DNA from 4 places in the Cytobacillus sp. FSL R7-0680 genome. Region 4 is predicted to be linked to each of the others. Evidence: riboswitches for the same ligand, from Rfam matches in the RefSeq annotation. Region 4 holds a riboswitch; each other region holds the start of a gene.
The links. Region 4 has a riboswitch for cobalamin ahead of MKY26_RS06195 (acyl-CoA dehydrogenase family protein). Riboswitches for the same ligand answer to the same signal wherever they lie in the genome.

Region 1 (6,176 bases), 2.7 Mb from region 4:
ATTATCCTCTGCCTTCCGCTCTTCTTTTAATTAGAATGATAGCAAAAACTGGTGCACCAATTAACGCAGTAATGACACCAATAGGTAACTCAGTAGGTGAAATGACTGTTCTTGCAAATAAATCAGCAAGTATTAAAAACCCCGCACCTGTCATCATCGATAAAGGGAGCAAGTGTCTATGGTCTGGTCCCCATAGCAATCTGGTCAGATGCGGAATGACTAAGCCGACAAATCCGATTGTACCTGACACTGCTACAGCGGCACCAGTTAAAATCGATCCGGCAATTAAGACCATCATCTTACGTTTCTGTACATTCACCCCGATATGACGAGCTCTTTCTTCGCCGAATGACATCGCATTTAATTCCTTGCTATTGGCAATGAGCATCGCAGAACCAATGATAAAGAAAGGAAGGATGATTTGAACATAGTCCCAACCTCTCATCGATACGCTTCCTAACAACCACCCAATAATCTGTCTCAGTTCATCCCCGGTTAAAGCAATCATTAAGGAAATAAATGCACCTAGAAAAGAACTGAAGATAATACCGGTTAAAATGATTGTCTCTACTCTCATGCCACGATCAATTTGTCGCGCAAAGAAAAGGACAACAATTATCGTTAGAAAAGCTGTTGTAATACTAAATAACGGTAAAGTAAAGGTGCCAACAAACGGAATGGATAAACCGAGAAAGATCGTTAATACAGCACCAACAGAAGCTCCTGAAGACACCCCCAATGTATAAGGGTCTGCTAAAGGGTTCCTTAATAAACCTTGAAAGGCAGCACCTGCTATTGCAAGTGATGCCCCGACGAAGCCCGCCAATACTACTCTAGGCAAGCGAATATTCATAACAATATTACTATGCATTGGATTAACATCATTTCTTATCGGTAAACGTAAGATTTCCGCTCCAATGATATTGAATATATCTAACGGTAGCACTGAAACAGTCCCTATAGAAATCCCCATCATCATTGCTACACATAAGAAAACGAACGCACAGAGATAAGCAACACCTCTATTATTTAAATACTTCTGGGTAAATCGCTTTTGCAAGCTCCTCTACTCCTTCTACAAGTCTAGGACCTGTACGAGTTACCTTATCAGAGTGCACATCATAGACTTGCTTCTCTTTAACGGCTGTTACATCTTGCCAACCTTCTCGACTTAAAAGGGTTTCTACCGCATTTTCCGTATAATACCCGTATGTAGTGATAATCACATCAGGATTTTTTTCGATGACAGCTTCCTCGTCAATTTGTGGCCAACCTTCTTCTTCAATTACATTTTCCGCTTGGATCAAATTGAGCATATCATCAATAAATGTTTTTTGACCGGCAGTATATAAAGAAGGAGCTGCAGAGATTTCTACAAAGACAGATTTTTTCTCTTCAACAGACTTTGCTTTTTCTTCAATTTCTGCCAAACGGGTTTTCATTTCCTCAACTGTTTGATTTGCTTCTTCTGTTGCTCCTGTTGCTTTACCAATCATTTCTATGGAATCATATACTTCTTCAAAATTCTGTGCATCATTGACAATAAGAACAGGAATACCAGCATCTCTTAATTGATCTAAGCCTTCAGTACTATTATGCGCTCCTGAATTATGTGCTAATACAACATCTGGATTTAAAGCAATAATTGCTTCTACATTAAATTCTTGTCCACCGATTTTTTCAATATCAGCTACTTCTTCTGGATAATTATCAAAATCAGATACACCGACTACCTTCTCACCTAACCCTAATTCGAAAGCGATTTCAGTATTACTCGGGATTAATGAAACAATCGCTTCTGGTTCTTCTTCAATCACCACTTCTTGATCCGCAGCATCCGTTAATGTTACAGGAAAAGCGCTAGTTTCAGTACTCTCTTCAACCTTCTCTTCTCCATCTTTTTTCGGTTCAGCTGTGTCATTCCCACATCCAACAAGAATACCTGCTGATAGTAGAATCGAGACTAAAAATAAATACCATTTCTTCATGATTGACCCTCCTTAAAATATAAAACATCCCCATTAGTAGGAGATGTTTGGAAGGAATAATCACGACAAAGAAGCCTTACCAAACACCCCCTATCCTCGTAGGTTACAGTGTTTATGGAAGATAGGCAGGTTTCCTGGCTTATGGTTTATAATCAAAGGCTCCTCCTATACAACATATATAGCAGTTTTCTTTGTTTATTAACCAGTTACAGTGGCGGGACCGCATTGGTTTTACACCAATTTCCCCTATTAAGTCAAAAATTGACACCTATTTCCTTAAATCTACAATTTTCTGTCGATTTTATTATACCTTATCATATTTTGTGGTGCATTATTATTTTTATGAATCAGTTACTTGCCATTCTTTCAGTTTTTTATCAAAAACCAATCTCACGTCTGGAGTGGCTTCCTTCCTCATTGCTTCGAACTCATCATACATATCATCCATATTAGCGAAATCTCCAACTGTCCAGAGCGGTATATTAATTTTTGTACGTGTCTGCTCACTCTGTTCAAAAGAAATTACCAGGCCTTCCTTCATTAAATTTCTTAATGCCCTTAACGCGCCTTCTGGAACTTGCGGATATGTTTTTTTCTTTTTTAGGCCTAATAAAGATTTTTCTACTTTTAAATGCTCCATCTTCATAGCAGCAACGTCGCCAAGCATTTTGTAAAAGTCCTGCCAGTCTCGGTAATAGACCTTATTTAACCAACCGTCATCATGCGCTAAATAACAATAACGATTGCTTAAATGGTTATAGAAAGGTTTCTTTAAATGCTCCTTTACATGACTAAGATATAGGAGCTCAGCAATTGCTTGAGCAGGCAATTCATTTAACGATTCTTCCTCCTCGAAATCTATCCAGCAAAAATCACCATAACTATAAACATCTTCGTTTATTAGTGCTGGCAGGTCTTCATGAGCCACCCAATCAAACATGGTATGTACATTCAGTTCCCCATTATCATACTGATGCTTCACTAATAGAAGATGCCCTGTCCTGTTCTGTAATGATTGCATAAACTCAGAAAATTCAATTCCATAAGAAATAACGGACTGGTCCTTTTCGTTTAATAAGATATAGATGAGATCTCGAACACTATGATTTTTCTTTCGCAATTTAGAAACCTCCGAACTGAAAATAGAAAGACGAAGAGCAAATTAAATTGTACCACCTTTGTTATTACCCTCATACCACACAACTATTTCGTTTTACTGCAATAATTTATACTAACTACATGTAAATCATAAACAACCGATACAATGCGTCATTTCATCCATTTCATTTTAGCAAAGATAAGGAAATACGATTATTAAAAAAACATTACAAAATAACTATTTCAATTCCTGAGTTTTGTTCATACCCTAAAAAAACCTTTTTATATCAAACCAATGATAACAATCCACTTCTAACACATACTATGAAAATAACTAATGGATTAGCATACAATCTTAACTTTTAAATCATACATTACTTTAAGAAATCATGATTTTCCCAGTAAAAGAATGGTAAGATAAGCATATAATCTCCGTTTACAATTTAAGGTATATCCTCGGTTGAAAGGACTTGACCTTTATGATTCAGACGATGACAGAAAACCAAATCGCTTTATTGATCATCAAAGCATTAAAAGATAATAAACAAAAAGAATTTAACAGGATTATAGATGAACTGCAACCGTATGATATTGCTCAAGCTTATGATCATCTGCCTGAAAAGCATAAGAAGCGCTTCTTATTATTTATGACTGCTGACCGCCTTGCCCAGTTGCTAGAGGAATTGAATAAAGACATGCAGCTTGAGGTTTTAAATAAATTAGAAAATGAGAAAACAGGAAAAGTCTTGGATCTAATGGACAATGACGACCTCGCCCTTTTACTTCATGATATGTCAGCTGAGAAAATAGAAGGTCTCCTTGCCGGTATGAAACAAAGTGAATCTCGCATCATTCAGAATATGATGACCTATCCACCAGAAACTGCCGGGCGCTTAATGACTAACCGTTTTGTATGGATTCGTGATTATTACACAGTCCGAGAAGCAGTAGAGAAGTTAAAATCCTTTGCAGAATATGCTGAAACGATTAATTATTTATACGTGATAGATCAAGACAGAAAATTAGTTGGGGTTGTCTCTCACCGTGACTTACTAATCGCAGAGCCCCTCGAGGTTATCCAAGACATTATGTATGAACGGGTCATCTCAGCTGCAGTGACGACAGACCAAGAAGAAGTTGCAAACATGGTCTTAAAATATGATTTTCTTGCTATTCCAATTGTGAATGAAGAAAATGTGCTAATGGGTATTGCCACTGTTGATGACTTGATGGATGTTGTTGTCCAAGAAGCGAATGAAGATATTGAAAAACTATCCGCTTCCGGTAAGGCAATTGACTTTGATACGAAAGCTTTCGTCGCCGCTTATCGAAGGTTACCGTGGCTCATCCTTTTATTATTCATCGGCATTATTTCAGGCAGTATCATAAGCGGGTATGAGGCTACTTTATCGCAAGTCGTAGCCCTCGCCTTTTTCATGCCCATGATTTCTGGTATGACAGGTAACACAGGTACGCAATCATTAGCTGTAGTTGTCCGAGGGCTTGTATCCAATGATTTAAATAAAAAAGTGGTTACGAAACTGATTCTTAGGGAATTAGGGGTAGGCGTGATTATTGGTGTCACTTGTGGTATTTTAATCGCACTGATTGCATTTTTTTGGCAAGGAAATATTTATTTAGGCTTAGTTGTCGGAGTTTCCCTACTTCTTACTTTAATTATCGGGACACTTTCGGGAGCAACTATTCCTTTACTATTATACAAATTCGGGATAGACCCAGCCATAGCTTCCGGGCCTCTTATTACAACATTAAATGACATTTTCTCACTTGTTACGTATTTTGGTATTGCCACAATGTTTATTTCCTACTTAACTTAACATTACTTTTTTATTTTATATTGTAAATAAGGAAACTCTTTCTCAATTCGGTACGTCTATATATACGTTTAAACATATTCCTTTGCAGAAGATCCCTAATGGTTTTTTTCTGTTCGTAGCATTACCTGAATGTATAAAATAAAGATAGGTGTTTATATATGGATCGTATACAAAAAAAGAATGATCGCTTTGATTGGACATTAGCCCTGATATTATTTTTGTTCTGCATCATTAGTTGCACTGCTATTTATAGCGGGCAAACAACAGCACAGTATCCAGATAACTTCGTGCTACAACAAATAATCTTTTATAGTGTAGGTATGATTGTTATCGCCGCCATTATGTACTTTGATTCTGATCAGATAAAGCGAATGACCTGGATCTTATTCGGTATCGGCACAATACTTCAAGCAGGACTTTTTATCGCACCAGAGTCCCTTGCATATGAAGTAAAAGGAGCTAAGCTCTGGTACAACGGTCTACCAGGACCTTCTTTGCAGCCATCCGAGTTCTTTAAAATATTTCTTATCCTCGCACTAAGTAAAGTAATTGTAGATCATTATGCAAAATACACCATGAAAACGGTAAAAAATGACCTTATACTGTTTATTAAGCTTGGGCTCGTTACTTGTGTTCCGCTAGGACTAATCATTTTAGAAGATTTGGGTACGGCGCTCGTTATTATCGCTATTTTCACGGGGATTCTACTTGTATCTGGTATTACTTGGAAAATTATCCTCCCTGTTTACGGAACAGTTGCAGCTGTAGGTGGAACCATCATCTATTACATTATTTGGGCTCCTGAAACATTATTAAAGTATCTATCAGTGGATAACTACCAATTGATGCGAATTTATGCTTGGTTAGATCCGTATACACATAAACAAGGAGCTGGCTTACAACTGTACAATTCTCTTCATGCTATCGGCTCGGGAGAATTGGGTGGTAAAGGTTTTTATGAGAGACAAGTTTATATCCCCGATGTTCACACAGACTTTATTTTCAGTGTCATTGGCGAAGAATACGGCTTTATTGGTGCAAGTGTCGTGATATGCTTATATTTTATACTTATTTTCCACTTAACGAAAATTGCCTTATCAGTCAATGACCCATTTAATACTTATGTCTGCGTTGGCGTTATTAGTTATATAACGTTCCATGTATTTCAAAATATCGGGATGACCATTCAAGTATTACCGATTACAGGTATTCCTCTTCCTTTCATTAGTTATGGGGGTAGCTCCTTAATCGG
Region 2 (6,176 bases), 380 kb from region 4:
TGTACTCGTCATTGCTTGTCCTTGTGCACTAGGATTAGCGACGCCTACTTCAATTATGGCAGGGTCTGGCCGTTCAGCCGAGATGGGTGTTTTATTTAAAGGTGGAGAGCATCTCGAGATGACACATGAAATTACAACTGTTGTGGTTGATAAAACAGGTACTGTTACAAATGGTCAGCCTGTATTAACCGATATCATAGTCGAGCCTGGAACAAATGAGGCCCATTTCCTTTCCATTGTTGCTGCGAGTGAGAAGTCATCTGAACACCCTCTTGCTGAAGCCATTGTGAAAGGGTTAGAGGAGAGAAATATAGAAAAAGTAAAAAGTGAATATTTCGAAGCGCTACCGGGTTATGGTATCTCTGCGAAAGTTACAGGAAAAGATGTACTGATTGGTACAGTTAGATTAATGGTAGAGAATGGGATAGACTCCTCTTGGTTCTCGAAACAAATGAAAGAATTAGAAGGTGAAGGAAAAACAGCTATGCTTGTGGCTATTAACGGTAGAGCAAAAGGCCTCCTTGCTGTAGCTGATACGATAAAAGATTCATCAAACGAAGCGATTCAAAGGCTACATGATATGGGGTTAGAAGTTATTATGATGACTGGAGATAACCAGTTAACCGCACAAGCCATTGCTAAAGAAGTAGGTATATCAAAAGTCATTGCAGAAGTCTTACCAGAAACGAAAGCAGAAGAAGTAAGAAAGCTACAAAGTCAAGGGAAAAAGGTAGCGATGGTAGGAGATGGTATTAACGATGCCCCAGCATTAGCAACTGCCGATATCGGCATGGCTATCGGTACAGGTACAGATATTGCCATGGAAGCAGGAGACATTACACTTATGCGTGGTGATCTAAATAGTATTGCTGATGCAATCATGATGAGTAAAAAAACCATTCGTAATATTAAACAGAATCTTTTTTGGGCGTTTGGCTATAATACAATCGGTATTCCTATTGCAGCTGCAGGTTTCTTAGCACCATGGTTAGCAGGTGCTGCGATGGCGTTTAGCTCTGTGTCCGTTGTATTAAATGCACTTCGTTTGCAACGTGTAAGATAAAAATAACAAGTTCCGTATGAATTTCTAAAAAACATTCTATACAATAAACTGAATGAGAAAAACAAGCTAATTTAAATAGTTAGTTTGTTTTTCTATTTTTATAGAAGACATGAAGAAGATTGGTAAAAAAATTTTGTCCTTTAAGATAAATTATTTTCTTTTAATATGGAATATACCTTTAATTAATTTTTGCCCCACAACTTTAACACCATTGATTTATTTCAACAATTCTATGATTTTTTAATTTATTTACCAAAAAACTATTACTTTTCTGGTTTAAGCATACTCGTTTGAAGGTAAAAAAGTAGAGTTGGTCAGCTTGAACAATTTTTAATGGATTTCAAGACTTTTTTACACAAATAAGAAATGCTATTATTTATTATGGTCTTAAATTTACCGCTAAAAGAACGAAATGTATATTTTAGATTTAGATAAAAGAAATAAATTGTATTCTATGAAATGATGTGATATGATTACTCATACAATCTCAGATACAATATATAGTTATTTTTTTACTTCTTAACAACTACATATAGTAATTGGTTGAAGGAGTCCAAATGGACTTAAAATGGGAATCCGGATAAGCCGGAGCTGTACCCGCAACTGTAAGTGTGACGAAAAGAGGAAACCACTGTTCTTTTGAAAGAATGGGAAGGCTCTTAGTAGATTGATACACAAGCCAGGATACCTGCCTTCTTAATCAAAAGTTTCAATTCTTCGGGGCTTGAGAAGATGAAACGACAGTTGATGAAAAGAGTGTATTGTACACTTGTATTTATACTGTCGTTTGATCCGCTCAAGGTGTAACTGGGGCGGTTTTTTTTATGCCTAAATTTGATAGAAATAGTTTGAAGGAGGAAGGAATTTGAAAACAATGATTGATACGACAGTCAATTTTGAACAATTATATCAACAATTCAACAACTTACCAATTAGTGCGTTAGAAAAGCGTGCAGATCAATTAAATCACTTAGAGTTAGATAGTTTCTACGATCAGTTAATACTAGAATGTCTTTCTTACATAAATGTTAATGAACCTGATTGGACATATGTGGCTGCCCATTTATATTTAAAGAAGATTTATCAACAAGCAGCTGAGAACCGAGGGTACAGTGGTCAGGCTTATGGTGATTTTCATTCTTTAATTCAACAATTAAGTGATATTGATATTTATAGTCCTATTTTATTATCTAGTTATACAAAAGAAGAAATTGATGAATTAGGCAAAGAAATTGTCCCTGAAAGAGATCAGCTCTTTACTTATCTCGGGATCAAAATGCTTACGGATCGTTATGTAGCAAAAGATCGCCAAAAGAGGATTTTTGAATTGCCTCAAGAACGCTGGATGGTTATTGCAATGATTCTTATGCATCAAGAAGAAAAAAATCGGCTGCAATTAGTAAAAGAAGCTTACTGGGCAATGAGTAACTTATTTATGACCGTAGCTACACCAACTTTATCTAATGCAGGTAAGAATTGGGGACAACTATCTAGCTGCTTTATCGAAACAGTTGATGATAGTCTAGATTCAATTTATGACAGTAATACAGACATTGCTGCACTATCTAAAAATGGTGGTGGAATCGGCGTTTATTTAGGTAAGATTCGTAGTAGAGGTAGTATGATTAAAGGGTTCAAAGGCGCTTCATCTGGGGTGCTTCCATGGATGAAACAACTAAATAATACAGCTGTAAGTGTCGATCAACTTGGACAAAGACAAGGGGCAATTAGCGTTTATTTAGACGTTTGGCACAAGGATATCTTCTCTTTCCTTGATGCAAAGTTAAATAATGGTGATGAAAGATTACGTACACATGATTTATTTACCGGTGTATGTCTACCTGATTTATTCATGGAAAAAGTAGAAGAGCGTAGTAACTGGTATTTATTTGACCCACATGAGGTTCGACAAAAAATGGGCTTCTCACTAGAAGATTATTATGATGAAGAAGTTGGTGCAGGTACTTTTAGAATGAAATATCTAGAATGCGTCAATAATGAAGAGCTATCGAAGAAGGAAATTCCTGCTATCGATATTATGAAGTCTATCATGCGTAGTCAATTAGAAACTGGAACACCATTTATGTTCTATCGGGATGAAGTGAACCGTATGAATGCAAACGCACATGCAGGTATGATCTATTGTACAAATCTTTGTACTGAAATCGTTCAAAATCAAAGTGTAACAACAAGAGAAGAAGAGTATACAAAAGATGGTAAAATTGTCATCGAGAAAACACCTGGAGATTTCGTCGTATGTAACCTGTCTTCTATTAACCTTGCCAAAGCAGTGAATGAAGCAGTCATAGAACGATTGATTCCTATTCAAGTAAGAATGCTGGACAATGTAATTGATATTAATAAAATCCCTGTTATCCAAGGGCAGTTAACGAATAAAAAATATCGCGCGATCGGCTTAGGTACTTTCGGCTGGCATCATTTATTAGCTACTAATAAGGTCGTTTGGGAAAGCCCTGAATCATTAGAATTTGCAGACCGACTTTACGAGAAAATTGCTTACTTAACAATTGAAAGTTCTATGAATCTAGCTGAGGAAAAGGGAGCCTACCCCGCATTCAATGGTTCAGATTGGCAAACAGGTGCCTATTTCGAAAAAAGAGATTACCTGAATGCTGATAGCGAACTTGATTGGCAAGGACTAATGGAAAAAGTGAGAGCAAAAGGAATTAGAAACGGCTATTTACAAGCGGTAGCACCAAATGCGTCAACTGCATTAATTGCAGGTAGTACACCGAGTATTGATCCAATCTTCAACAAGCAATACTCAGAGGAGAAAAAAGACTATCGTATTCCTGTAACTGCACCAGACCTAAACGCTCAAACTACGTGGTACTATAAATCTGCTTACCATATCGATCAAAAATGGAGCATTGCTCAAAATGCGAAACGTCAAAAGCATATTGACCAAGCAGTGTCATTTAATCTTTATATTAAAAATACGATTAAAGCAAAAGAATTATTAGATCTTCACGTATCGGCATGGAAAAACAGGCTGAAAACAACGTATTATTTACGTTCTACTTCCACAGATATTGAAGATTGTGAATCATGCTCTAGCTGATTTCACCGAGAGGAGAATGAAATAAATGAACACTTTAAATAAACGTCCCATTATGAATCATGAAGCACCAAACCGTTCAACAGGTATTATTAATGGAGAATGTTCGAACGTTTTAAACTGGGATGATGTAAGATTTTCCTGGGCTTACCCTAAATATAAAAAGATGTTATCTAATTTCTGGACACCATTTGAAATTAATATGTCTCAAGATATTAAGCAATTCCCTGAGTTATCTGAGGACGCACAAGAAGCCTTTTTAAAGATTATCGGTTTACTAGCGTTACTAGATAGCATTCAAACTGACTATGCTGGGAAGACAGCAGATTATTTAACAGATTCTAGTCTTTCAGCGTTAATGATTATTCTTGCACAACAAGAAGTTATTCATAATCACTCGTATTCTTATATTCTTTCTTCGATCGTTTCAAAAAGTAAGCAAGATGAGGTCTTCGATTATTGGCGTACAGAACCAACATTAAGAGAACGAAATGATTTTATTACAAATGGTTATAAAGATTTTGTAAAAGAACCGACGGCGGAAAATATGTTAAAATCAATCGTTTATGATGTAGTATTAGAAGGCTTATTCTTCTATTCCGGTTTCGCTTTCTTCTATTATTTAGCGAGAAATCAAAAAATGGTATCTACATCAACGATGATTAACTATATTAATCGTGATGAACAAATTCACGTTGATTTGTTTGTGAAAATCTTTAAAGAAATCTTAAACGAGCATCCTGAATTAAACACACCAGAATTGCAACAATTTGTAAAAGATACCTTTAGAAAAGCTGCAGATCTCGAAATTGAATGGGCACGTGAGGTAATCGGTGATAAAATGGATGGTATTCTTATTACTGACCTTGAAGCATACATCAAATTTTATGCCAATGTCCGCAGTAATCAATTAGGATTTGAACGACCGTTTGAAGGATTTCGTAAAAATCCACTCCGTTGGATTGTTGCTTATGAAGAGGTAGATCAAGGCAAATCTGATTTCTTCGAACAAAAATCAAGACAATATACAAAAGTGAATCAAGTCGATAATGGATTTGATGAATTATAAGTTTTATAATAAACCTTGCATATCATATGCAAGGTTTATTATTTCTTCTTAATAATTGAAGAAATGATAAGCTTTAAGAAGAAGAGGTGTTTCTTGTGAGAAAAATTTTAATTGTTGATGATGATCAACATGTTCGCTATTTAATGAAGGATAGTTTACAAAAAGAAGGCTATCAAACCACTGAGGCAAAAGATGGACAGGATGCGATGGCAATATTAGAAACGGAAGTAGTCGATCTTGTTATTGCGGATATAATGATGCCGAACATGGATGGCTATCAACTAACAAAAACGATTCGTAGGGATTTTGACCTCCCGATTATCCTGCTTACGGCAAAGGGACAATTAGATGATAAAGCAAAGGGATTTTCAGTCGGTACAGATGATTATGTGGTAAAGCCATTTGAGCCGAAAGAGTTATTATTCCGTGTCAATGCTTTATTACGAAGATATGGTAAGGTAGGAACAACGAGTATCAAGCTCGACCGATTATATATCAATAAAAAAAGCTATGAAATTGAAGTGAGCAATAAAACCTATCTATTACCACTGAAGGAATTTGAGTTATTATATTTTCTGGCCGCTAACCAAAATAGAGTGTACAGTAGACAGCAATTAATTGAACAAATCTGGGGCATTGATTTTTCTGGGGATGAAAGGACCGTTGATGTACATATTAAACGTTTACGTAGCCGCTTATCTAAGTTAGAGGTGGATGTAATAATAAAAACGATTCGTGGTATCGGTTATTCATTGGAGATAGCCAAATGAAAACACTTTACTCAAAAATTGCTCTCACAACCATTTGTATTATGCTTCTAAGCAGTGTCATTTCATTTATTTTGAGCAATGCATATTATCAACAAACATTAAAGCCCAAAAACGATGCCAAAGTGACAGAAATGGCGAAAGCTACTATTACCTTCATGGAGGAGAATCCACAAATCAATAAGGAACTATATCTTA
Region 3 (6,176 bases), on a different contig from region 4:
GCTCCAGCAATGCTTTTTTGTGCCTTGTTTGAAAAATGAGTTTTAATATTATACTCGAATTTCTGCAATACTTTTGGAATCGCTTCGTCACGGCGGAATCGATGACCTAATGGATATTCACATTCAATCTTCTCAGAAGAAGTTCCATCCTTATAATGGATTTGAACTGCATTAGCGATTGAGCGCTTGTTCGGATCTAAATAATCCTTCGAGTATTGCAGATCTTCCACTACCTCCATCTTCTCTCGTAAGGTGTCTACTCGGGGGTCGCTAGCTACATCATCCTCATAATCCTCAGCGCGAATATTTCCTTTTAATAAACCAATAGCTGTAATGTACTGAATACAGTGATCGCGGTCAGCTGGATTATGTAATGGACCTGTTTTATCGATAATCCTAATCGCTGATTCATGTGTGGTAATCGTAATTCGATCGATATCGTTTAAATCACCCACATCGCCATTTTGATGAAGTGAAACGGCACACTCCGCTGCAGTTTGCGCGTGAAATTCTGCCGGATAAGAAACTTTGAATAACACATTTTCCATTACATAAGCACTTAACTCTCTTTGTAGGGTAAGTTTTTGCCCTTTAAACAGAACGTCTTCAAATCCCCAGTTAGGTGCAGATAAGACACTGTTATAGCCCATTTCACCTTTCACAGCCATCATAGCTAACTGAACACCCCTACTTGTCGCATCTCCAGCAGCCCATGATTTTCTTGAACCCGTATTTGGCGCATGACGATATGTCCTTAATGCAGAATTATCCACCCATGCAAGTGATAATGCATGAATCACCTCTTCTTTTGTTGCACCAAGCATCTTTGCCGTAACAGCAGTTGTTGCCACTTTAACAAACAGTACATGATCTAAACCCACGCGATTTAAACTATTATCTAGCGCTAATATTCCTTGAATTTCATGAGCCTTGATCATCATTTCCAGGACTTCAATCATTTTAACTGGCTCTTTACCAACTGAAAGACGTTGCCTACTTAAATAATCTGCAACTGCCAAAATACCACCAAGGTTGTCAGAAGGATGCCCCCATTCAGCAGCTAACCATGTATCATTGTAATCCAGCCAGCGAATCATACAGCCAATATTAAATGCACCTCTAATGGGGTCTAATTCAAATGATGTACCAGGGACTCTTGTTCCATTAGGTACAACCGTTCCTGGCACAACAGGACCAAGTAGTTTTGTACATTCAGGATAATCAAGCGCTAATATTCCACAACCAATTGTATCGAGCAAGATATAATGTGCCGTGCGATAAGCCTCTTCACTTGTTATTTCATAATCCAATACATAATCAGCAATTTCCGTTAAAATAACATCGGTTTCAACCTTTTCATTCGTTTTCAGCATTTACTCGTACTCCTCCTCAATTTGGTAAAGTATGACGTGCACCTGAATAAATGACCCGCGGTCTAAATAAGCGGTTGTTTTCATGCTGTTCAATGACATGGGCACATAAACCAACCGTTCTTGCACTAAAGAAAATCGGTGTGTAAAGTGGGATAGGAATTCCTAACATGCCATAAACCGGTGCGGCATAATAATCTAAATTAGGGTATAGCCCTTTCTCAACTTCCATGATTCTTTCTCCTGCTTCACATTTTCGAAGCAACGAATCATCTCCATTTTGTATGGATAACTCCTGTAGAGCTTCCTTCATCATTAATGCTCTTGGGTCCATTTTTTTCATATAAACTCTATGACCAAAGCCCATAATCTTTTCTTTTTTAAATAGTTTTTTATAGAAGAGACCTTCCACGCCAGCGACACTTTCCGCTTCATTCAACATGTACATAACCGCTTCATTTGCACCGCCATGCAAGCTACCTTTTAAACTTGCAACTGCGCCCGTTAACGCTCCAAATAGATCGGATTGCGTGGAAGCAATTACTCTTGCTGCAAATGTTGAGTTTGGCATTTCATGTTCACTATATAAAAGTAATGATTGGTCAAATACTCTTTCTTCTAAATCGGAAGGTACTCTACCAGTTAACATATAGAAAAAGTTGGCACTATATGATAGGGATTTATCCGGTTCAATTCTCTCCAGACCTTGTAATATACGATAACTGTTAGCTACAATTGTCGGAACTCCGCCAAGTAGACGATAAGCTCTTTCTTTATTTGCTTGCTTCGACCTATCATCTAAGGTCGAATCATATCCAGCCAAGCTTGAGATGCCAGTGCGGAGCCCATCCATTGGATGTGTTCCTTTTGGTAAATGAGTAAAAACCTCCATTACGGCCGTTGGTATTTCATAATAGGACTTTAACGTATTAGCTAATGAATTTTTTTCCTCGTCTGTTGGTAATTGATCTTCTAGAAGTAAATGGATAATATCTAAATAGCTTTTCGTTTTTGAAAGTTGAATTAAGTCATAACCTTTTATGACAATCTCTCCATGAACAGTATCTAAAAATGAGATGCTGGTCTCAGAAGCTATGATTCCCTCTAACCCTGGTATATACTTCTCCTCCATGCTCACAATCATTTTCCTCCCATCCAATTACATCGTGCCTGACAATGCTGTAAGCCCTTTCAGCATTCCTTAAATATATTTGGATCTTCTCTTCTTCTACAGAGAGTGTTCGGATGTCTTCTTTATACTGATCTAATACTCTTTTTAAACTATAACTCTCAGCAGAATAGCTGTTCATCATGATCGTTGATTTCATTATGTTCACATAATAAGGAACGGTTCCAAACAAAGCTTTTTCCTCCGTTCTTGCTCACCTTTTTACCATATCAATCCATTAAAAAAACAACTTCTAGAAAGAAGTTGTTAAGTTCAAACGAATACTAAAATAAACATGCGACCTTGGCATGTATTCATTACCCGTACTTAACACCTCCTATATCCACGTAGGAATTGATGTTTACACTAAACAGGCAGGTCTCCTGGCTTATGGTCAACATGATACGAAACCTTCCCATCTCCAATTTTAGGAAACAGTGGTATCTTTCATATCACTCGCAAATACAGTTGCGGGACAGCGACGGAATCCAACCGTACTTCCCTTTTAAGTAAATAGACAAGCGAGCATTCTATTTACACCTATTTTTGAAAATATTCAATTGTTCTATTTAAATATATCAATATTTTAGAAAATTGACAATTATTTTCTTAATCGCACTACTTTTCACTTTAAAATTAACACTTTTTATTATAACAATTTAAATGTCGCCTACAAACATATCTTAAAAGAAATACAATTTTAACATAACATTTACCATTTTACAGAAAAAAATCTATCGCCCATAGACAGACAAGACGGCTTTTTGTTATAGTATATTAGTTACCATTGATAACTATTTTAAATGAGGTGAATATTATTATTGCTAGCCAAAGGTTCTTTCATCACTTTATGATGCTTTATCGCCCTTTTGAGAATAGACTGAACAGCTTATTAACGAAACATCAATTACAACGGGCACAGTGGACAATCCTTTATTATCTCTACCATTTTGGTCCAACAACTTTAGTAGAGATTGCTGCATATCAAGGTGTCGAAAAGCCAACAGTTACGAGGACCATAAATCAGCTTGAGGAATATGGATATGTAGAAAAAATCCCAAGCATGGATAAACGTGAAAAGAAAATGAAAATAACGAACGAAGGTGAACGCATATACAAAAAAATCCGCATTCCGATTGATCAGTTCGAAATGGAAATATTAGAGGGAATCACACCTGAGGAACAAGAAGAATGTATTCGTATTTTTGATAGTATTAAAAGCAATTTGTAAGGAGGAAGAAAAGAATATGAGTTCAACAAAAGAAAAATTATGGACCAAGGACTTTATCACCGTTTCTTCCGTAAACTTTTTTCTAACATTAGTGTTTTATTTATTAATGGTTACGATTGCGGTGTATGCCGTTGAAGCACATCATGCGACCGCCAGCCAAGCTGGCTTAGTTACTGGCATATTTATTATAGGAACATTGGTAGGAAGATTGTTTATCGGTAAATATATTGATCGTATTGGACGGAAGAAGACTTTAATCATTGGCTTACTATTATTTAGTTTATCAACAAGTCTTTATTTTATTGAAATTGATGTCAATTTCTTACTTATTACCCGCTTTATCCACGGTTTAACATTAGGGATGGCAAGTACAGCAAGTGGTACAATTGTCGCTTCAGTTATACCGCAAACAAGGAAAGGTGAAGGAATCGGCTATTTTAGTATGAGTAATACTTTAGCGACAGCAATAGGACCTTTTATCGGTATGTTAATGAGTCAATACACAACTTTTCATACGATTTTCATTTTTTGTTTGATTCTTGGTATTATTGGCCTACTTATCGGGTTAACTGTGAATGTGAAAGAGTTAACTGAAGATCAAAAAGCTCAATTTCAATCATCTGGTTTTCAATTATCTAGCTTTATTGAACCAAAGGCACTTCCAATTGCACTCGTCACATTAACAGTCGCATTTTGTTATTCAAGCGTCTTGTCTTTTATTAACTTTTATGCAATTGAAAAGGACTTAGTAAATGCTGCTAGCTTTTTCTTCTTTGTCTATGCCATCGCTGTCTTACTATCCCGTCCTTTCACTGGTAAATTAATGGACAGCAAAGGGGCAAATTACGTGATGTATCCAGCGTTCATTTTATTTGGAGTAGGTCTATTCTTACTTAGTAATTCATCAAATGGTGTTATGTTATTAGTGGCGGGGGCTTTGATTGGCTTAGGCTTTGGTAATATGCAGTCTTGTACACAAGCGATTGCGGTCAAATTAACGCCACCCCATCGCATGGGGCTAGCTACTTCCACCTTCTTTATCTTTCTCGATGGTGGTTTAGGTTTTGGACCCTATTTATTAGGTTTACTGATTCCTATAACTGGCTACAGTATGTTATACATTTACATGGGGATAGTGTCGATTGCTTCAATTATTCTTTACTTTTTAGTTTATGGACGAACCGAACATAATGGGAGTAAACAGACACATCAAACAGCATCAATGTAAAATAAGGTATGCTATAATGAAAGAAGAGACTCCACGTAATGGAAGTCTCTTCTTTCTAATTAAAATGGTTTATTCGGTTCATATGTCGGTTGTTGATTCGTCACTTCATACTCATAACTTTTCTCCATTGCTGCTTGTACTTCTTCTGACTGTTCTAATTCTGTATCCATTTGATTGTATTGTTGAGCTTCATTTTGAGCAGCAATAATTTTCTCATCCACTTGATTATCATACTTTTTTTCCATTGCTTTCACTCCCCTTTTATAAGATGTCTCGCCTATTTTCCCCCTCAAAAAAACGATTTATACAAAATAATAAAAAAGGAGACTGTTCCATGAAGGAATTAATTAAAAACCATCTCCCGCATCTTCAGGAAATACAGATTGAAAGCAATCATTCTGGTTGGGATCATCATATTTATATTGTCAATCAAACATATGTCATCCGAATACCAAAAACAAAACAAGTATTAGTGAAAATAAAAAAGGAAATAAAGCTACTTCACCAGCTCTCATATCTTTCTTCCATTATTGAAATACCAAATTATCTTCCATTTTATAATAAAGACGGACAAATGATTGGTGTTTTTTACCACTTCATTAAAGGACAAGCATTATCTCATTCATTGATTACTCCTCCTTTATATGAAGCCAAGCGGCTAGGAACATTTCTTACAGAATTACATCGTCTGGATATAGATGAAGCAAAGAAATGTAACATAGAAGAACTACATAGTGAAAATTATTGGGCGCAATTACATCAAGCCCTGATTAAAAAAATATTTCCGTTCTTAAAAGACGCAGAAAAAGAAGAAATTGATAAAATGTTTTTAGCGGTGTCAAAATTTAAAGAAGCAAAAGTGGTGATTCATGGTGATCTAACAAGTGCCAATATCCTTTATCATCCAAGCAAAAAGGAAATATCAGGAATTATAGACTTTACAGATACGCAAATAGGGGACCCGGCGTTTGACTTTGCAGGGCTATATTGGGATTTCGGAGATCAATTCACCAAAGAAGCTCTCGCATCTTATCAAACAAAATTCAATAAAGATGAAATGTATAGAAGAGTCACTTCCTTTTACGGCTTACAACCAATATTTCACAAATGGTTGAAAAACGTCAATGACCAGGATGAAAAAGTTGTTCGACAATCCATAAGTACAGGAATGACCAAAAT
Region 4 (6,176 bases):
CCGACCATAATGGTTAAAGTACGATTTTCAGCACCGATTACACCCCCACTGACAGGAGCAGCAAGAAAATGAATCCTCTTCTTTTTTGCTTCTTCTGCTAATTTTTGATTCAAGCTAGGAGCAACAGTACTTGTATCAATCAGGACAATGCCTTCCCGTCCTTTTGTAATCAATCCTTCCTCACCTAAATAGATTTCTTCCACCGCTTTCATTGAAGGTAAGCTTGTGAAAATAAAATTTACTTGCTTTATGATATTATTGATAGATAATCCAATCACACCTCCCGACCTTAGCAATGCCGCTTCAGCATCTTTGTTAAGGTCGACACCGTACACTTCATTGCCTTCTGATAATAAGCTTTGCGCCATCGGTAAACCCATATTCCCTAAACCAATAAAACCGATTTTCTCACCCATCATTTTAGCTCCCTTCATTTCAGTAATTTTGGTTGATCAATAAGTATTTGTGCTAATTGCCTTTTTTTCAATAACAGATTGCTGTAGAGTGGGATTTGGTAATTTTCAATGTTTGCGAAAGCAACGAATCGTTCTTTTTCATCAAGTATCGCTGCTGAAATCAGGCTAATCGTTTGTTGTTTCAAATATTGAAAGCATTGTTCGCATATAATATCAGTCGCTAAATCTTTCCACTTTTGATTTTGTTTTCGATGTTGCAGTTTTAAAGTCCGCATATAAGTCGCTTCCATTGTATATAATTCTGTGATGATATTAGCTAAAAGACGTGCATACTGCTGTTCTCTATTAATATCAATCCTTGCATTTGAAACCGCTTCCAAAGACAGCGATAACAGTTCTTTTCCTAACTCAATAAATTGGCTGTTTCTATCTCGGTGTAATGGTGTCGGGGTATTGATTGTGATACCTTTAGATGAGTGTTTGTGAAGTAAGTTTTTTGCTATGGTTAAGCGATTGATTTCGTTTGTTCCTTCAAAGATACGACTGATTCGAGCATCCCTATATAGTCGCTCAACATCGTAATCTCTCATATAACCGTATCCACCGTGAATTTGAACGGCCTCATCTGTTACATGCCCAAGCATTTCAGAGCATCGTACTTTGTTTATGGCACATTCCATTGCGAATGCTTTTAAAGAGGTGATTCCTTCATCCGTTGGAGCTTGATCAATCATATCTGCTGTGCGATAAGCGGCACTTTCACTTGCATAAATAGATGTCGCCATTTCAGCTAATTTTTCTTGTATCAACGTAAATTCAACCAGCGCTCTATCAAATTGTTGTCTTTCTTTCGCATAGCTAAGAGAAAAGTTGAAGGCTTGTTTAGCTGTGCCAATATTCGAGAAAGCTAGCTTCAATCTAGCTAGATTTAATATATTCATGGCAACTTGATGACCGTTTCCTTTTTCTCCTAGTATATTAGCGGATGGCACAACGACATCTTCCAATATAAGAGTAGCTGTTGATGATCCATGAATACCCATCTTTTCTTCTTCTGCACCAATCGATAGGCCTGCTGTGTTTTTTTCAACAATAAAAGCAGTCATCCCGTCATTTGTTTGGCAAAACACAACAAACACATTTGCTATGTGAGCATTGGTAATCCATTGTTTTTCCCCATTTATTATCCAACTATCACTCTTGCTGTTGTAAATAGCTCTTGTTTTAGGTGAAAGTGCGTCTGATCCAGCTCCTGCTTCCGTTAAGGCATAAGCACCAATCCAATCCCCAGAGATGAGTTGTGGTAAATACTTTTGTTTTTGTGCTTCTGAACCAAAATAAACATACGGTAATGTGCCAACACCTACATGAATATTATAGGAAACACTAAAAGCCCCACCGTATCCTATCTTTTCAGCAATAAGCCCGGATAATTTTTTACCAAGTGCAAACCCGCCATAATCTTCAGGTACATCAATAGCAAGTAGACCAAGTTCCCCTGATTTTTTAAACAGATTCTTAGCCACTTCATAGTTCTTATTTTCTAATGAATCCATTTGGGGCAACACATCATTCTTAATAAATAATTCTGCCGTTTGTGCAATGAGTTGTTCCTCTTCAAGAAAATCTTCAGGAGAAAAAATATCTCCCTTTTCTTCTAGCGTTTTTTTTAGCTTCGCCATCGTGCACTCCCTTTACATCTTTCTATCTCCTTTGATTGAGCGCTTGCTCAAATCAGTAGTAAGAAGCAAACCTCCTTCAAACAAAAAACAACTCCTATTAAAAGAAGTTGTTAAGTAACGAGTGGACAAACAAATAAACATGTGTAGTGTTATATACATGTTCTTCTATCCGCACTTAACACCCCCTATCCGCGTAGGTAATGATGTTGGCTAAAACAGGCAGGTCTCCTGGCTTATGGTCGTGGCGGATTTGCTCCTTCCCCATTCAATAATGAATAAGTGGTTATGTACAATCCGCTCGCAAATACAGTTGCGGGACAGCACCGGAGTCTAACCGGTTTCCCTTTTAAGCTTGATGAACAAGCACCTGTTTATTTAGCTTATTTAGTTTTCACACTAACAATATATCAATTTTTCGGAAAATTTACAATTTATTTTTTAGAATATGTATTCTCAGCTTAAAACGATGAAAAAGTTAGGCTCTTTATCATTTTTCTTCCAACCACAATATAAGCTAGATTCATTGATTGAATCCACTCCTACAACCCGAGTAGAAAAAGGTCAAATTCTTCATTTTGACCTCGTTTTATGTAACATGAAAGGTTAAATAAATTTACCCCCTAAAAGAGAAACACGCCTCCTAGATTGCAGAGGCGTGTTTTTCAAGTTTACTTAAATAAGTTAAGAAGTTTCTCGAAGAATCCTACTTTATCTTTTGTTTCTTTAACATCTTCTTTGTTATCTTTTATTTTAATCTTATCTGTTTGAATGACAAATTGGACTAGTTCCAACTTATCATTATTTTTATCTGATACAAAAGAAATTGGCTCATAATCAGATTTATCATATTGCGATATCATTTCATCAACTTCTTTTGTCACCTCCTCAGGAATGTCTTTAGTTGCATCATGTAATTGTCCAGTTCCATTATGAAGCGAGCCAGCTCCTTTCGTTAGTTGCTCAGCTCCAGATAGAGAACCGCTAATTCCTTCATGGATGTCATTATTTGATGTACTTAATTCAGAAACACCGCCTGTATAAGCAAGTAACCCTTGGTGGAATTGATTATAGTTAGATACCATTTCTTCAACACCAGATGTCAATTGTTTTAACCCTTCATCAATGTCAATTTGAAGAATAGATTCATCTATATTAGATGATATTGCACGGAGGTTACCTGCTGCTTCTCTCATTGATTGACTAAAGGTTGATAGAGGTTCAACCATGTCTGTAAGGTTATCTTTGGCTAGTAGTAGAACTTCTTGAGCAGCTTTTGTCCCTCTATAGGTTTCTACCAATTGATCAATTACCTCTTTATTCGCATTACTTTCATATAATTTATTTATCTCTTTATCTGAAATTTGGTTATCTGGTATCTGCTCCAGAGCACGGTTGATTTGTGTTTTTACCTCATTATAATTAACAACTACTTGGTCTACATCATTAGCTGCTTGTTCTAAATTATCCGCCACCTCAGGCAGATCGATTGTTACATTCTCGAGTTCCCCAATACCACTCACGCCACTGGCTTGTTTAATCTCATCTTTAATCAAAGATAAAGTATTATTTATTTGTGCTGATCCTTCAGTTAATTGGTCACCAGACTGACTTAATTCATTTAGTCCTTTTTTATATTGTGCAGCCCCACCCTCTAATGACCGTAAGCCTGATGAAAGTTCATTCATTCCTATTTCTAAGTCTCCGACACCATGATGAATGTCACCAATTGCCTCAGTTAATGAGTGAAATTCACTCGTCAATTCTTCAGTATCTGGGCTATCAATGGCAAGTGAAGCAGGTAAAGCAGATATTTGCACACCTTCTGTTTCAAAATGATTTGTTTCTGCCTCAATCGTAAATACTTCTTCCTGCTCAGGCATAACGGTAAAAGTGAGCTGCTTATCTTTGCCGGATTGTGCAACAGTGGCATTCTCAGCTTTTATATCCTTAAATTTTTCAGTGTTCAGCGGTACGCTAATTTGCAGCATATAATTTTCAGAGAATGAAGAACGCTTACCTTCATTCGCTTCTACAGCAATTTCCATTTTTATATCGCCAGATTTACCAGCTAAATTTTCTGGATTAATCTTTTTATTATTAAGGTAATAATTAATTGTAAAACGCCAAGGTAACTTAGAGTTATTTGGTAAGTTTCCTTGATAATAATAATTTTCTTCTTTTGCTTGTAATGTGATCTGATTATTTTCTTTGCTAATTTTTGATGTGTCAGTTAGATTTTTAACTTTTTCGTAATTTCCAAAATCCTCAATCACACCAGGTTCTATCATTTCAAAAGAATTGACAACATATAATTCGGTTAGGTTACCGTCTGCTAGCAAGTTAGCATAAATCACTTCATTTTTGTTTGCTACTTTCCCTTTACTCATTTCATCTTTAACAGGTTGTGATTCTGCATGTATATTCATCACAGGAAAGAAAAATAGAGAAGCAGTGATAAGCATCCATTTAATGATCTTCATTTTTTTCCTCCTTGTTACTAAAGTCCATTTGAAGAGATGTTTTTTGAATCAATTTATCACATAGTAATAATAATCCAGGTAGAAAAAGTATAACGAGTAAAAACGCGAGCAATGCTCCTCTACCTAATAATAATCCTATAGAACCGACGATTGGATTTGAGGAAGTTAGCCATAATATAAATCCGACACTTGATAATATGGACGCTGAAACGATAATGGAAAATAATTTCTCATCAATTGTTTTTCTCATCGCTTGTTTTGGAGATAACTTTCCACGATTATGCTTATAAGTCTCTGTTAATAAAATGGCATAATCGACCGTTGCTGCAAGCTGTACAGTGCTAACGATGAGATAACCAATAAATACTAATGACGTATCGGTAAAATAGGGTATGGCGAGATTAATCCAAACAGAAGATTGTATTGTTAATAATAAGATAATCGGTAATGATAATGATTTGAATGTGACAAGTAACACGAGTCCAACCGCGATAACGGTTAAAGTATTTACTAAAGAATTATCTTCTGTAACAGTTGATTTCATATCATAAAGTGCAACACTTTCGCCTAAAGTTAACGCTTGATTACCAAAATAGTTAGTACCTATTTCCCTTACCTCTTCTACTAATTGAAAAGGAATATCTCCTTCTGTTCCTGCATCAGTATTAATGATGATTCGACTGTAATTATTAGATAAGAATTGTTCCTTTGCTTCCTCCTCCAAATATTCTTGCGGAATAGTCGAGCCAACCATATTCGCGTATCCAATTACATTTGAGACATGGTCAACCTCTTCAATAGATTCAATCATTTCTTTTTCTTTACCTATTTCATTATTAGGTACCAATAATACTACAGCGGTTGATTCGCCAAATATTTCTTCTACTTTTTGGATGTCTTGCCCTAATCTAGTACTATCAGGTTGATCCCCCATTCCATAAGTAAATGAGGTTTCTTTTTGTGCTAAAAAGCTAGGTATAATGAGAAGTAAGACGAAAATCAAGACTGGAAACCTTAACTTTAATGTTTTTTTTCCAATACCTTTAAAATTTGGTATTAATGATTTGTGCTGTGTTTTTTCAATCCAATGATGGAATAATAATGTAAGTGCTGGAAGGAATACCATCACACTTATAAAACTTAAAATTATTCCTTTAACAAGGTTTAAACCTAGGTCTGATCCAATCTCAAAATCCATAAACAATAATGCAATAAATCCAAATAGAGTTGTAGATGCGCTCGAGGCAATGACACTAAACGATTCTTTCATAGCTAGTTTCATAGCTTCATTTGGCTCATGCCCTTGTTTACGATAATCTTGAAAACTATGTAATAAAAAGATAGCGTAATCCAAGGAAACAGCTAACTGCAAAATTGGTGCGACTGATTGTGTCACAAAGGACACTTCTCCTATAAAAACATTACTCCCTAAATTAATAATTACCGATACACCGATAGCCGTTAAGAAAAAGAGCGGTTCGACCCAAGAGTTTGTCGAGAGAACTAGTATAATGATAATAATGGGAATAAGTATCCCTGCAGCGAGTAACGTTTCTTGCCCTGTCATTTTCTGCTGCGTAGCTGTATTTGCAGCTTCG

Region 1: another riboswitch for cobalamin. It lies ahead of MKY26_RS19610 (ABC transporter substrate-binding protein); the one in region 4 lies ahead of MKY26_RS06195 (acyl-CoA dehydrogenase family protein).
Region 2: another riboswitch for cobalamin. It lies ahead of MKY26_RS07930 (ribonucleoside-diphosphate reductase subunit alpha); the one in region 4 lies ahead of MKY26_RS06195 (acyl-CoA dehydrogenase family protein).
Region 3: another riboswitch for cobalamin. It lies ahead of MKY26_RS22425 (hypothetical protein); the one in region 4 lies ahead of MKY26_RS06195 (acyl-CoA dehydrogenase family protein).

Annotation. Positions count from the first base shown of each region.
Region 1 is NZ_JBBPAO010000001.1:3,909,004-3,915,179, reverse strand. It holds gene MKY26_RS19615 (FecCD family ABC transporter permease) at 2-1,060, opposite strand; gene MKY26_RS19610 (ABC transporter substrate-binding protein) at 1,026-1,988, opposite strand; cobalamin riboswitch at 2,096-2,275, opposite strand; gene MKY26_RS19605 (hypothetical protein) at 2,329-3,108, opposite strand; gene mgtE (magnesium transporter) at 3,566-4,924, shown strand; gene MKY26_RS19595 (FtsW/RodA/SpoVE family cell cycle protein) at 5,083-6,176, shown strand, end outside.
Region 2 is NZ_JBBPAO010000001.1:1,604,894-1,611,069, reverse strand. It holds gene MKY26_RS07935 (heavy metal translocating P-type ATPase) at 1-1,063, shown strand, start outside; cobalamin riboswitch at 1,596-1,773, shown strand; gene MKY26_RS07930 (ribonucleoside-diphosphate reductase subunit alpha) at 1,938-4,145, shown strand; gene MKY26_RS07925 (ribonucleotide-diphosphate reductase subunit beta) at 4,171-5,211, shown strand; gene MKY26_RS07920 (response regulator transcription factor) at 5,307-5,981, shown strand; gene MKY26_RS07915 (HAMP domain-containing sensor histidine kinase) at 5,978-6,176, shown strand, end outside.
Region 3 is NZ_JBBPAO010000002.1:65,339-71,514, forward strand. It holds gene MKY26_RS22415 (bifunctional 2-methylcitrate dehydratase/aconitate hydratase) at 1-1,373, opposite strand, end outside; gene mmgD (citrate synthase) at 1,390-2,511, opposite strand; gene MKY26_RS22425 (hypothetical protein) at 2,456-2,731, opposite strand; cobalamin riboswitch at 2,895-3,097, opposite strand; gene MKY26_RS22430 (MarR family winged helix-turn-helix transcriptional regulator) at 3,326-3,769, shown strand; gene MKY26_RS22435 (MFS transporter) at 3,786-4,997, shown strand; gene MKY26_RS22440 (hypothetical protein) at 5,057-5,242, opposite strand; gene MKY26_RS22445 (aminoglycoside phosphotransferase family protein) at 5,332-6,176, shown strand, end outside.
Region 4 is NZ_JBBPAO010000001.1:1,225,769-1,231,944, forward strand. It holds gene MKY26_RS06190 (NAD(P)-dependent oxidoreductase) at 1-416, opposite strand, end outside; gene MKY26_RS06195 (acyl-CoA dehydrogenase family protein) at 431-2,098, opposite strand; cobalamin riboswitch at 2,300-2,484, opposite strand; gene MKY26_RS06200 (YhgE/Pip domain-containing protein) at 2,767-4,578, opposite strand; gene MKY26_RS06205 (efflux RND transporter permease subunit) at 4,565-6,176, opposite strand, start outside.